Regions from separate parts of the Streptomyces sp. NPDC024017 genome, predicted to be linked through region 4. Evidence: riboswitches for the same ligand, from Rfam matches in the RefSeq annotation. Region 4 holds a riboswitch; each other region holds the start of a gene.
What was found. A riboswitch is a leader RNA that binds a small molecule or an ion and turns the genes downstream of it on or off. The one in region 4 is predicted to bind cobalamin.

Region 1: it holds a riboswitch for cobalamin, as region 4 does, so the genes downstream of both, AB0G20_RS31810 (ABC transporter substrate-binding protein) here and AB0G20_RS25365 (energy-coupling factor ABC transporter permease) in region 4, are expected to answer to the same signal.
Region 2: it holds a riboswitch for cobalamin, as region 4 does, so the genes downstream of both, AB0G20_RS34650 (cobalamin biosynthesis protein) here and AB0G20_RS25365 (energy-coupling factor ABC transporter permease) in region 4, are expected to answer to the same signal.
Region 3: it holds a riboswitch for cobalamin, as region 4 does, so the genes downstream of both, AB0G20_RS15845 (ribonucleoside-diphosphate reductase subunit alpha) here and AB0G20_RS25365 (energy-coupling factor ABC transporter permease) in region 4, are expected to answer to the same signal.

Annotation. Positions count from the first base shown of each region.
Region 1 covers NZ_JBEZYZ010000013.1:229,885-232,064, forward strand. Annotated here, with positions in the region: gene AB0G20_RS31805 (iron chelate uptake ABC transporter family permease subunit) at 1-37, opposite strand, end outside; gene AB0G20_RS31810 (ABC transporter substrate-binding protein) at 52-1,071, opposite strand; cobalamin riboswitch at 1,140-1,328, opposite strand; gene AB0G20_RS31815 (CoA-binding protein) at 1,409-1,837, shown strand; gene AB0G20_RS31820 (APC family permease) at 1,971-2,180, shown strand, end outside.
Region 2 covers NZ_JBEZYZ010000016.1:58,341-60,520, forward strand. Annotated here, with positions in the region: gene AB0G20_RS34640 (inorganic phosphate transporter) at 1-105, shown strand, start outside; gene AB0G20_RS34645 (hypothetical protein) at 140-361, shown strand; cobalamin riboswitch at 477-635, shown strand; gene AB0G20_RS34650 (cobalamin biosynthesis protein) at 735-1,688, shown strand; gene AB0G20_RS34655 (cobyric acid synthase) at 1,690-2,180, shown strand, end outside.
Region 3 covers NZ_JBEZYZ010000005.1:354,118-356,297, reverse strand. Annotated here, with positions in the region: gene mctP (monocarboxylate uptake permease MctP) at 1-897, shown strand, start outside; cobalamin riboswitch at 1,036-1,169, shown strand; gene AB0G20_RS15845 (ribonucleoside-diphosphate reductase subunit alpha) at 1,293-2,180, shown strand, end outside.
Region 4 covers NZ_JBEZYZ010000009.1:237,012-239,191, forward strand. Annotated here, with positions in the region: gene cbiQ (cobalt ECF transporter T component CbiQ) at 1-93, opposite strand, end outside; gene AB0G20_RS25360 (energy-coupling factor ABC transporter substrate-binding protein) at 100-468, opposite strand; gene AB0G20_RS25365 (energy-coupling factor ABC transporter permease) at 465-1,166, opposite strand; cobalamin riboswitch at 1,196-1,381, opposite strand; gene AB0G20_RS25370 (serine/threonine-protein kinase) at 1,511-2,180, opposite strand, start outside.

The sequences.
Region 1 (2,180 bases), on a different contig from region 4:
GCCCGGCCCCGCGCCGGGGCCGGAACCCGACGCCCAGGAGTTCCCGGGCGGTCACTTCACCAGCCCGAACCGGCGCAGTCCGGCGGCCACCTGCTCCACGCCCTCGACGGTGCGGATGGTCGGGTTCATGGCCTGCCCGCTGAGCAGCACGTACCGCTTGTGCCGGACGGCGTCCATGTTCTTGGTGACCGGGTTGGACTCCAGGAAGGCGATCTTCTTCGCGGCCGACTCGGCCGTCTGCGACTTGCGGGTGAGGTCGCCGATGACCAGGACGTCGGGGTCGCGGTCGGCGACCGTCTCCCAGTTGACCTGCGGCCACTCCTCGTGTGTGTCGTCGAAGGCGTTCTTCGCGCCGAGGGCCCGGGTGATGATGCCGGGCGCTCCGCAACAGCCGGCCAGGTAGGGCGACTCGGAGTTCGCGAACCAGTAGAGGAGGGTGACGTCGGAGGCGTCGATGCCGGCCGTGGCCTTCTTCATGCGCTGCTGGAGGGAGGCCACGAGCTTGTCGCCCCGCTCCTTCACCCCGAACACGGTCGCGAGGTCGCGGACTTCACCGTAGACGGTGTCGATGCCCAGGGCCTTGTCGCGTGCGCCGTCGCCGCCGCCCGAGTTGTCCTTGCCGGCGCAGTCCGACGGAGAGACGTAGGTGGGGACGCCGAGCTTCTCGAACTGCTCGCGGGTGGCGACGCCGCCCTTGCCGAGGGTGGAGACGAAGGACGCGGCGACGAAGTCGGGCTCGGTGTCCAGGACGCGTTCGAAGGACGGATTGTTGTCGGCGATGCGCGGCACCTTCGCGTCGGCCTTCTCCAGCCCCTTCATCACGGGGTCGGTCCAGGTGGCCGTGCCCGCGAGGCGGTCGGCCAGGCCGAGGGAGAGCAGGATCTCGGTGGTGCCCTGGTTGAGGGAGACGGCATGCCGTGGCGCGGCCGGGACGCGGACCTCGTGCCCGCAGTTGGTGAGCGTGACGGCGGCCTTGGCATCGGTGGACCCGGTGCCGCCGCCGCAGCCGGTCAGGAGCAGGGAGCCGGCCGCGAGCAGGACGGCGGCACGGGCGGGTCGGGCGAGGGGCACGGGAACCAGTCCTCAGTCGTCGAGGGCCCGATCGCGGAGCCCGGTCGTACGGTGCTCCCCCGCCGCATGCGGCCGCGGGGGCCGCCAGCAGGTCTTCGGACTCGGGTTCACCCGGTGCGGGACGCCTTCCCGGACGACCGAAGTCGTCCAGTGGCCGAGGCCCCGCCCGTCCCCCTCACCGCTGCGCGTCAGTTCCGGATTCGCACCGGATTCCCTGACCCACGTACATGGGTTCGACTGGCCTCGGCAAGCTATCACGGAGGCCTCCGGGAATCACCGCGCACTCTGTGCCGTTGTCGTGAGTGCAATGCGTCCACGACTCGCGAGGAGGCCGCCGGTGTACGGCGACGAGGCAACGGTCCGCAGGATCCTCACCGAGCTCGGCGACACGTGGGCCGTGGTGGGCCTGTCGTCGAACCAGCAGCGGGCGGCGTACGGCGTCGCCGCCGTCCTCCAGCGTTTCGGCAAGCGCGTCGTGCCGGTGCATCCGAAGGCGGAGACGGTGCACGGGGAGAAGGGGTACGCGAGCCTGGCGGACATCCCCTTCGACGTGGACGTCGTCGACGTGTTCGTGAACAGCGACCTCGCCGGTCCGGTCGCGGACGAGGCGGTCGCCCGGGGCGCGAAGGCCGTCTGGTTCCAGCTCGGTGTCATCGACGAGGCGGCGTACGAACGGACCCGCGCGGCGGGCCTGGAGATGGTGATGGACCGCTGCCCGGCGATCGAGATCCCACGGCTGTCTCATCACCGCGTACAGAAACCCTGAAGCGTTTCCCAGGAAATACCCGAATCCGGTCAAGGCTGCACAACTCGTCTTCTGCCGCCGGCCGGTCGATTCCTAGCCTGAGGCCTCTTGCTCCCCGAACTCCCCGAGTTCATCTTCGAGAGGCCCTGTATTCATGGAAAGAGACGGCCTGCGCCGGGATGTCGGGCTGATCGGGCTCATGTGGGCATCGGTCGGTTCCATCATCGGCTCGGGCTGGCTGTACGGCGCCGAGAAGGCGGTCGTGACGGCCGGCCCCGCGGCGATCCTGTCCTGGCTCATCGGCGCCGTGGCGATCGTGCTGCTGGCCCTGGTGCACGCGGAACTCGGCGGCATGTTCCCGGTC
Region 2 (2,180 bases), on a different contig from region 4:
CCGCCCCCGGCGGGTGGTACGGCTGCGGCGTCGGAGGACCCGGTCCCCGCGTTCCCGTCGCAGGCCACCGCCGAGCGCACGCCGACCACGACCACCACGGTCTGACCCCGCCCACCGGTAACAAGGAAGAATCTCTGAGATGAAGATCGACTGGGCGGCCCTCGGCTCCGTGTTCGGCGTCAGCCTCGTGGTCACCGTGGCTCTCGTGGGCCTGTTCACCCTCGGCATCACCGGCCTGTCCCGCCGCGAGCGGGCGGTGGCCCAGGGCGGGTCCGCGGGCCTCGCGGTCACCGGTGCGTACGCGTGCTTCGCGGCGTGTGCGGCGGCTGTCGGGTACGGGATCTACCTGATCGTGGCCTGACGGCCCGATCGCACATCGTCCGCCGGGCGGCATGGGACCTCAAGTCCTGTGCCGCCCGGTCGTCGTGTGTGCGCAGGGGTCGATGTGGGGTTCTCCACACTCTCCCCTCGCAGGTCAACGGCAAGTTGACGGCGGTTCCCGGCCGTGGTGGACTGCCGGGGCCAGTACGGCGGCAGGAGAGGAAGCCGGTGCAAGTCCGGCGCGGTCCCGCCACTGTCACCGGGGTAGCAATCCCCGGGAGCCAGGAACTCTCACCGCCGGTCTCGTCGAACCAGGGCGTGGACACCCTGAGTGAGGACATATATCGCCATGCGCGGCTGCCGATCGAGGTTCAACACCCCACCCCTGCCCGCCCTCCTGGCCGGCTGAGCCCATGGGTGCCGGTCGCGTCTTCGCGTACGGCGCCGCCGCCGGTCTGATCGGTGACCTGCTGCTCGGTGATCCTCGCCGGGGGCATCCGGTCGCCGCGTTCGGGCGGGCCGCGGGTGCCGTGGAGCGGGTGTTGTGGCGGGACCACCGCGGGTGGGGCGCGCTGCACACCGTCGTGTGTACGTCGGGGGCCGTCGCCCTCGGTTCCGTCGCCGCGCGTGCCGTGCGGACGTCCGCCGTCGCCTCCGTCGCGCTGACCGGTGCCGCCACCTGGGCCGTCGTCGGGGGGACTTCGCTGGCCCGGGAGGCCCAGGCCATCGGGCGTGCCCTGGAGGCCGGGGACGTCGAGGCGGCCCGGGCCCGGCTGCCGCATCTGTGCGGGCGGGATCCGCAGGCCCTCGATGCCGACGGCATGGCCCGGGCCGTGGTCGAGTCCGTCGCCGAGAACACCTCCGACGCGGTGGTGGGGGCGCTGGTGTGGGGGGCCGTCGGCGGGGTGCCGGGGCTGCTCGGGTTCCGGGCGGTCAACACCCTGGACGCCATGGTCGGGCACAAGTCGGCCCGCTACCGCCGGTACGGGTGGGCTTCCGCGCGGCTGGACGATGTCGCGGGGTGGCCGGGAGCGCGGCTGACCGCCGTCCTCGCCGTCCTGGCCGGGCCGGATCCGCGGGGGGCCGTCCGGGCCTGGCGGGCCGACGCGGCGCAGCATCCGAGTCCCAACGCCGGTCCTGTGGAGGCCTCGTTCGCGGGGGCGCTCGGGGTGCGGCTCGGCGGGACGCTCTCGTACGGCGGGCGGGTGGAGCACCGGCCCGTGCTGAACACGCAGGGGCGTGCCGTCGGCACGCACGACGTCGCACGGGCCGTGCGGCTGTCGAGGCGCGTCACCTGGCTCGCGCTCGGGGTGTGCGCCGGTGCGCGGTTGCTCAAGAGTGCGCGGTTGCTGAAGAGGGGGAAATGACATGAGCGGTGGGCTTCTCGTCGCCGGTACCACCTCCGACGCCGGCAAGAGCGTCGTGACGGCCGGGATCTGCCGGTGGCTGGTGCGGCAGGGCGTCAAGGTCGCGCCCTTCAAGGCGCAGAACATGTCCCTGAACTCCTTCGTGACGAAGGAGGGCGCCGAGATCGGCCGGGCGCAGGCCATGCAGGCGCAGGCCTGCCGGGTCGAGCCGACCGCGCTGATGAATCCCGTGCTCCTCAAGCCCGGTGGCGAGCAGAGCAGTCAGGTCGTGCTGCTGGGCAAGCCGGTCGGGGAGCTGAGCGCGCGCGGGTACCACGGCGGGCGGCAGCAGAAGCTGCTGGGGACGGTGCTGGACTGTCTGGAGCAGTTGCGGGGCACGTATGACGCGGTGATCTGTGAGGGGGCCGGTTCTCCCGCCGAGATCAATCTGCGGCGGACGGACATCGTGAACATGGGGATCGCCCGTAACGCCGGGCTGCCCGTGCTCGTCGT
Region 3 (2,180 bases), on a different contig from region 4:
CGCGGTGCGCTGACACCGGCCGAGCCAGGCCAGTGGACGTACGCCACACTGGCGTTGGGCTCCGCCCTGGCCCTCTTCATGTACCCGCACTCGATCACGGCGACGCTGTCCTCGAAGAGCCGTGAGGTGATCCGCCGCAACACCACGATCCTGCCGCTGTACTCGCTGATGCTGGGTCTGCTGGCGCTGCTCGGGTTCATGGCGATCGCGGCGGGCATCAAGGTGCAGAACGGGCAGCTGGCGATTCCGCAGCTGTTCGAGACGATGTTCCCGGACTGGTTCGCGGGCGTGGCGTTCGCGGCGATCGGCATCGGCGCGCTGGTGCCCGCGGCCATCATGTCCATCGCGGCGGCGAACCTCTTCACGCGCAACATCTACAAGGACTTCATCAAGCCGGACGCCACACCGGCGCAGGAGACCAAGGTCTCCAAGCTGGTCTCCCTGCTGGTGAAGGTGGGCGCGCTGGCCTTCGTCCTCACCATGGACAAGACAGTCGCCATCAACTTCCAGCTCCTGGGCGGCATCTGGATCCTGCAGACCTTCCCGGCCCTGGTCGGCGGCCTGTTCACCCGCTGGTTCCACCGCTGGGCGCTGCTCGCCGGCTGGGCGGTCGGCATGATCTACGGCACGGCCGCCGCGTACGGCGTGGCCTCCCCGACCCAGAAGCACTTCGGCGGCTCCGCGAAGGAGATCCCGGGCATCGGGGAGATCGGCTACATCGGCCTCACGGCGTTCGTCCTGAACGTGGTGGTGACGGTGGTCCTGACCTTCGTCCTGAAGGCCCTGAAGGCCCCCGAAGGCATCGACGAGACCAAGCCGGAGGACTACACGGCGGACGCGGGCGACCCCGGGGTCCAGGTGGAGCTTCCGCCTGCGACTGCTGGTTCCGCGCACTGATTCCAGGGCCCCGACCCACCACGAACACCCCGCAGCGGGCCGCCGTGACCATGCGTCACGGCGGCCCGCTGTCACGTAAAGCTGACGCTCTGACACCACCGCGACACAACATCTGGGGGTGCCGCCGGAACCCAACACAAGATGTATGCTCATGCTCGCTGCCGCCGCAGGGGAATCCGGTGCGAATCCGGAACTGTCCCGCAACGGTGTACTTGTGCATGTTTTGTGCACGAGAGTCAGTCCGAGGACCTGCCGACAGCGCACCCGGCCACCCGGCCGGTGTGCCCTGACGTCCGGGCCTCGTGGAATGGGCCGGTGGACGCGACGCCGCGTGCGCTCGCGTGCTGCCCCCTGCCCTCGACGAGGCCCCCGTGCCGAGCGAGGGAGAGCCCCACGTGACCATCGCGCCAGCCGAACCGGTCTCAGCCGCCGAAGAAGAGCACGACGCTCCCGGTACCGCGCTGCTGCGGACCCTGACCGAGCTGACCGCCGACCTCCCCGACACCGACCCCGGCCGGGTCGCCGCCGCCGCGCTGCGCGGCCGGTCCGCGCGGGCCGGCGAGTCGGAGTTGCGCGAGCTTGCGACGGAGGCGGCCGCCGGTCTCATCTCCGAGGACCCCGCCTACTCGCGGCTGGCCGCCCGGCTGCTGACCATCGGCATCCGCGAAGAGGCCGCCTCGCAGGGCGTCACGTCCTTCACCGAGTCCGTCGCGGTCGGCCACCGCGAGGGCCTCATCGCCGACCGCACCGCCGAGTTCGTCCGGCTGCACGCGGCCCGGCTCGACGCCCTGATCGACACCGGCGCCGACGACCGCTTCGGCTACTTCGGCCTGCGCACGCTGTACAGCCGCTACCTGCTGCGCCACCCCCTCACCCGCAAGGTCGTCGAGACGCCCCAGCACTTCATGCTGCGGGTGGCGAGCGGCCTCGCCGAGGACGACACCACACGCGCGCTGGACGAGGTCGCGGCCCTCTACGGGCTCATGAGCCGCCTCGACTACCTCCCTTCCTCCCCCACCCTCTTCAACTCGGGCACCCGGCACCCGCAGATGTCGTCCTGCTACCTCCTCGACTCCCCCAAGGACGAGCTGGACTCCATCTACGACCGGTACCACCAGGTGGCCCGGCTGTCGAAGCACGCCGGCGGCATCGGACTCGCGTACTCCCGCATCCGCGCCCGCGGTTCGCTGATCCGCGGCACCAACGGCCACTCCAACGGCATCGTCCCGTTCCTGAAGACCCTCGACGCCTCGGTCGCCGCCGTGAACCAGGGCGGCCGCCGC
Region 4 (2,180 bases):
GAGCACGGTGAGGCCGAGCCCGAGCACGGCCTTGTCCACGGGATGGCGGCGGCGCCAGCGACTGCTGTGCGCCGCCGCGTCGATCGGCAGCACGCGCGATCAGTCCCGTTCGGCGGGGGACTTCCCGGCGTCACCGGCGAGCGCGCTCTCGGCCTCCCGCTCCAGCGCCCGCTGCTCTCCCTGCCGGCGGCCTCGGTGCAGGCCGAAGTAGTAGGCGAGGACGCCGGCGCCGAGAGCCGCCTGGAGGGAGAACAGGGCCGACTCGATCTCCCCGGACGGCGGTTCGTACAGCGGGGAGAACCACGGCTCGTAGTCCGGCTCGATCTCGGTGATCGCGGACTCCGCCTCACCGTCGGAGCCCGTGAACGGCTCCTTCTTGTGGTCGCCGAGACCGAGCGCGAGCGGCAGTACGGCCAGCGCGGCCACGACGAGCAGCAGCAACAGGTTGATCTTCGTGTTCCTGCTCATCGGGCCACCGCCTCGGTCTCGGTCCGGGACTGCTGCTTGGCGAGGAGCACGCCCAGCCGGGTCAGTTCGCCCTTGCTGGACTGCACCAGCAGCCGCATCACGAGCACGGTCAGCAGGCCCTCGCTCACCGCGAGCGGGATCTGGGTGATGGCGAAGATGGAACCGAACTTGCCGAGCGCGCCCAGGAATCCGCTGCCCGGGTCGGGGAACGCGAGCGCCAACTGCACGCTGGTGACGCAGTAGGTGGACAGGTCGGCTACGAACGCGCCGCAGAACACCGCGACCATCAGCGGCGCGTCGTAGCGCCGCAGCAGTTTGTAGACGGCGTATCCGGCCCAGGGGCCGACGATCGCCATCGAGAAGACGTTGGCGCCGAGCGTGGTCAGGCCGCCGTGCGCGAGCAGCAGCGCCTGGAAGAGCAGGGTGATGGTGCCCAGCACCGCCATGATGGGCGGCCGGAACAGGATGGCTCCGAGGCCCGTGCCGGTGGGGTGCGAGCAACTGCCGGTGACGGACGGCAGTTTCAGGGCGGACAGGACGAAGGTGAAGGCGCCGGACGCACCGAGGAGCAGGGTGCTCTCGGGGTGCTCGCGCACTTCACGGGTGAGCGACCGGACCCCGTGGACGACGAACGGCGCCGACGCGACGCCCCAGGCGACCGCGTGCGCCGGAGGAAGGAAACCCTCGGCAATGTGCATGGCTCAGCAGACCCTCTCCAGCACCTCGTGGATGGTTGACGCGCCTTGGCCGGTCTCCTGGCTGACGGGTACCACCGCCCGGACTCCGCCTTCCCGGGTCGCAAGGACCCAGTGGCTGCCCGTGAGGGCCGGAGCCGGACTTCCCGATTCACAGTGGCGAGGGCCGCACCGGCATCACACCGGATTTCCCGTTCACCAAGGCCTGGTGACAATAAGGCCGGGGTAAGGGCGATGACAAGCCACCCGAGGGGCGCGCGAGGGGGCGCCCACTCGCACACCGGCGCATCCCCCGGCTGATCCACGTGCTCCGGGGCGGGGCGCCGTCGCGCGACATCCGGGCCGGGTCAGTCGTCGCCGCCGTCGTCTCCGTCGTCGCTCTCCCCGCCGTTTCCGGCCTCGTGCGGCTTCTCCGGCTTCGGCTGCTCCGGTTGGCCGTCGCCTGCTTCCGCCGTCGGAGTCGCGGCGCTCGGCGCGGGCGCGGGAGGAGTCGGGGAAGCGGGCGTGGACGGAGTGACATCCGCCACGGTGCCGGTGGTCGGCGTGGTGGCGGCTGCCGGGTTTGCCGCCGGGCCGGAGGCCAGGGGAGAGGGGGAGCCGGCGGACGGTGTGGCGGCGGGGCTGCTCGCGGACGGGGACGCGTCGGGTTCCGTGCCCTCCGCGGTCGTGTCGGGCGAGAACCAGCGCATGCCGAGGAGCATCGCGGCGAGGAAGAGTGCCGCGGCGGCGGCCGTCGCGGCCAGTCTCGACCGGCTGCGGACGCCGCCGCGCCCGCGGGAGCGGCCCGAACGCCCCGCCTGGGCCGCCCGGGCCGCGCTGCGGTGCCCCGGGGTCGCGGGCAGTGCATACGTGGTCGGGTGGCTGGTGTCGGCGGCCGCGTACGGGCCCGGCCCGGCCGGCATCGCCGCGGACGTGGTCGCCGGCCGCAGCGGCCCCGAGACCTCCGGCAGCGGCTCGGGCAGGCCCCGCCAGGCGCCTCCGGCGAACCACGCGGCGGCCTGCTGGGCAGTGGGCCGG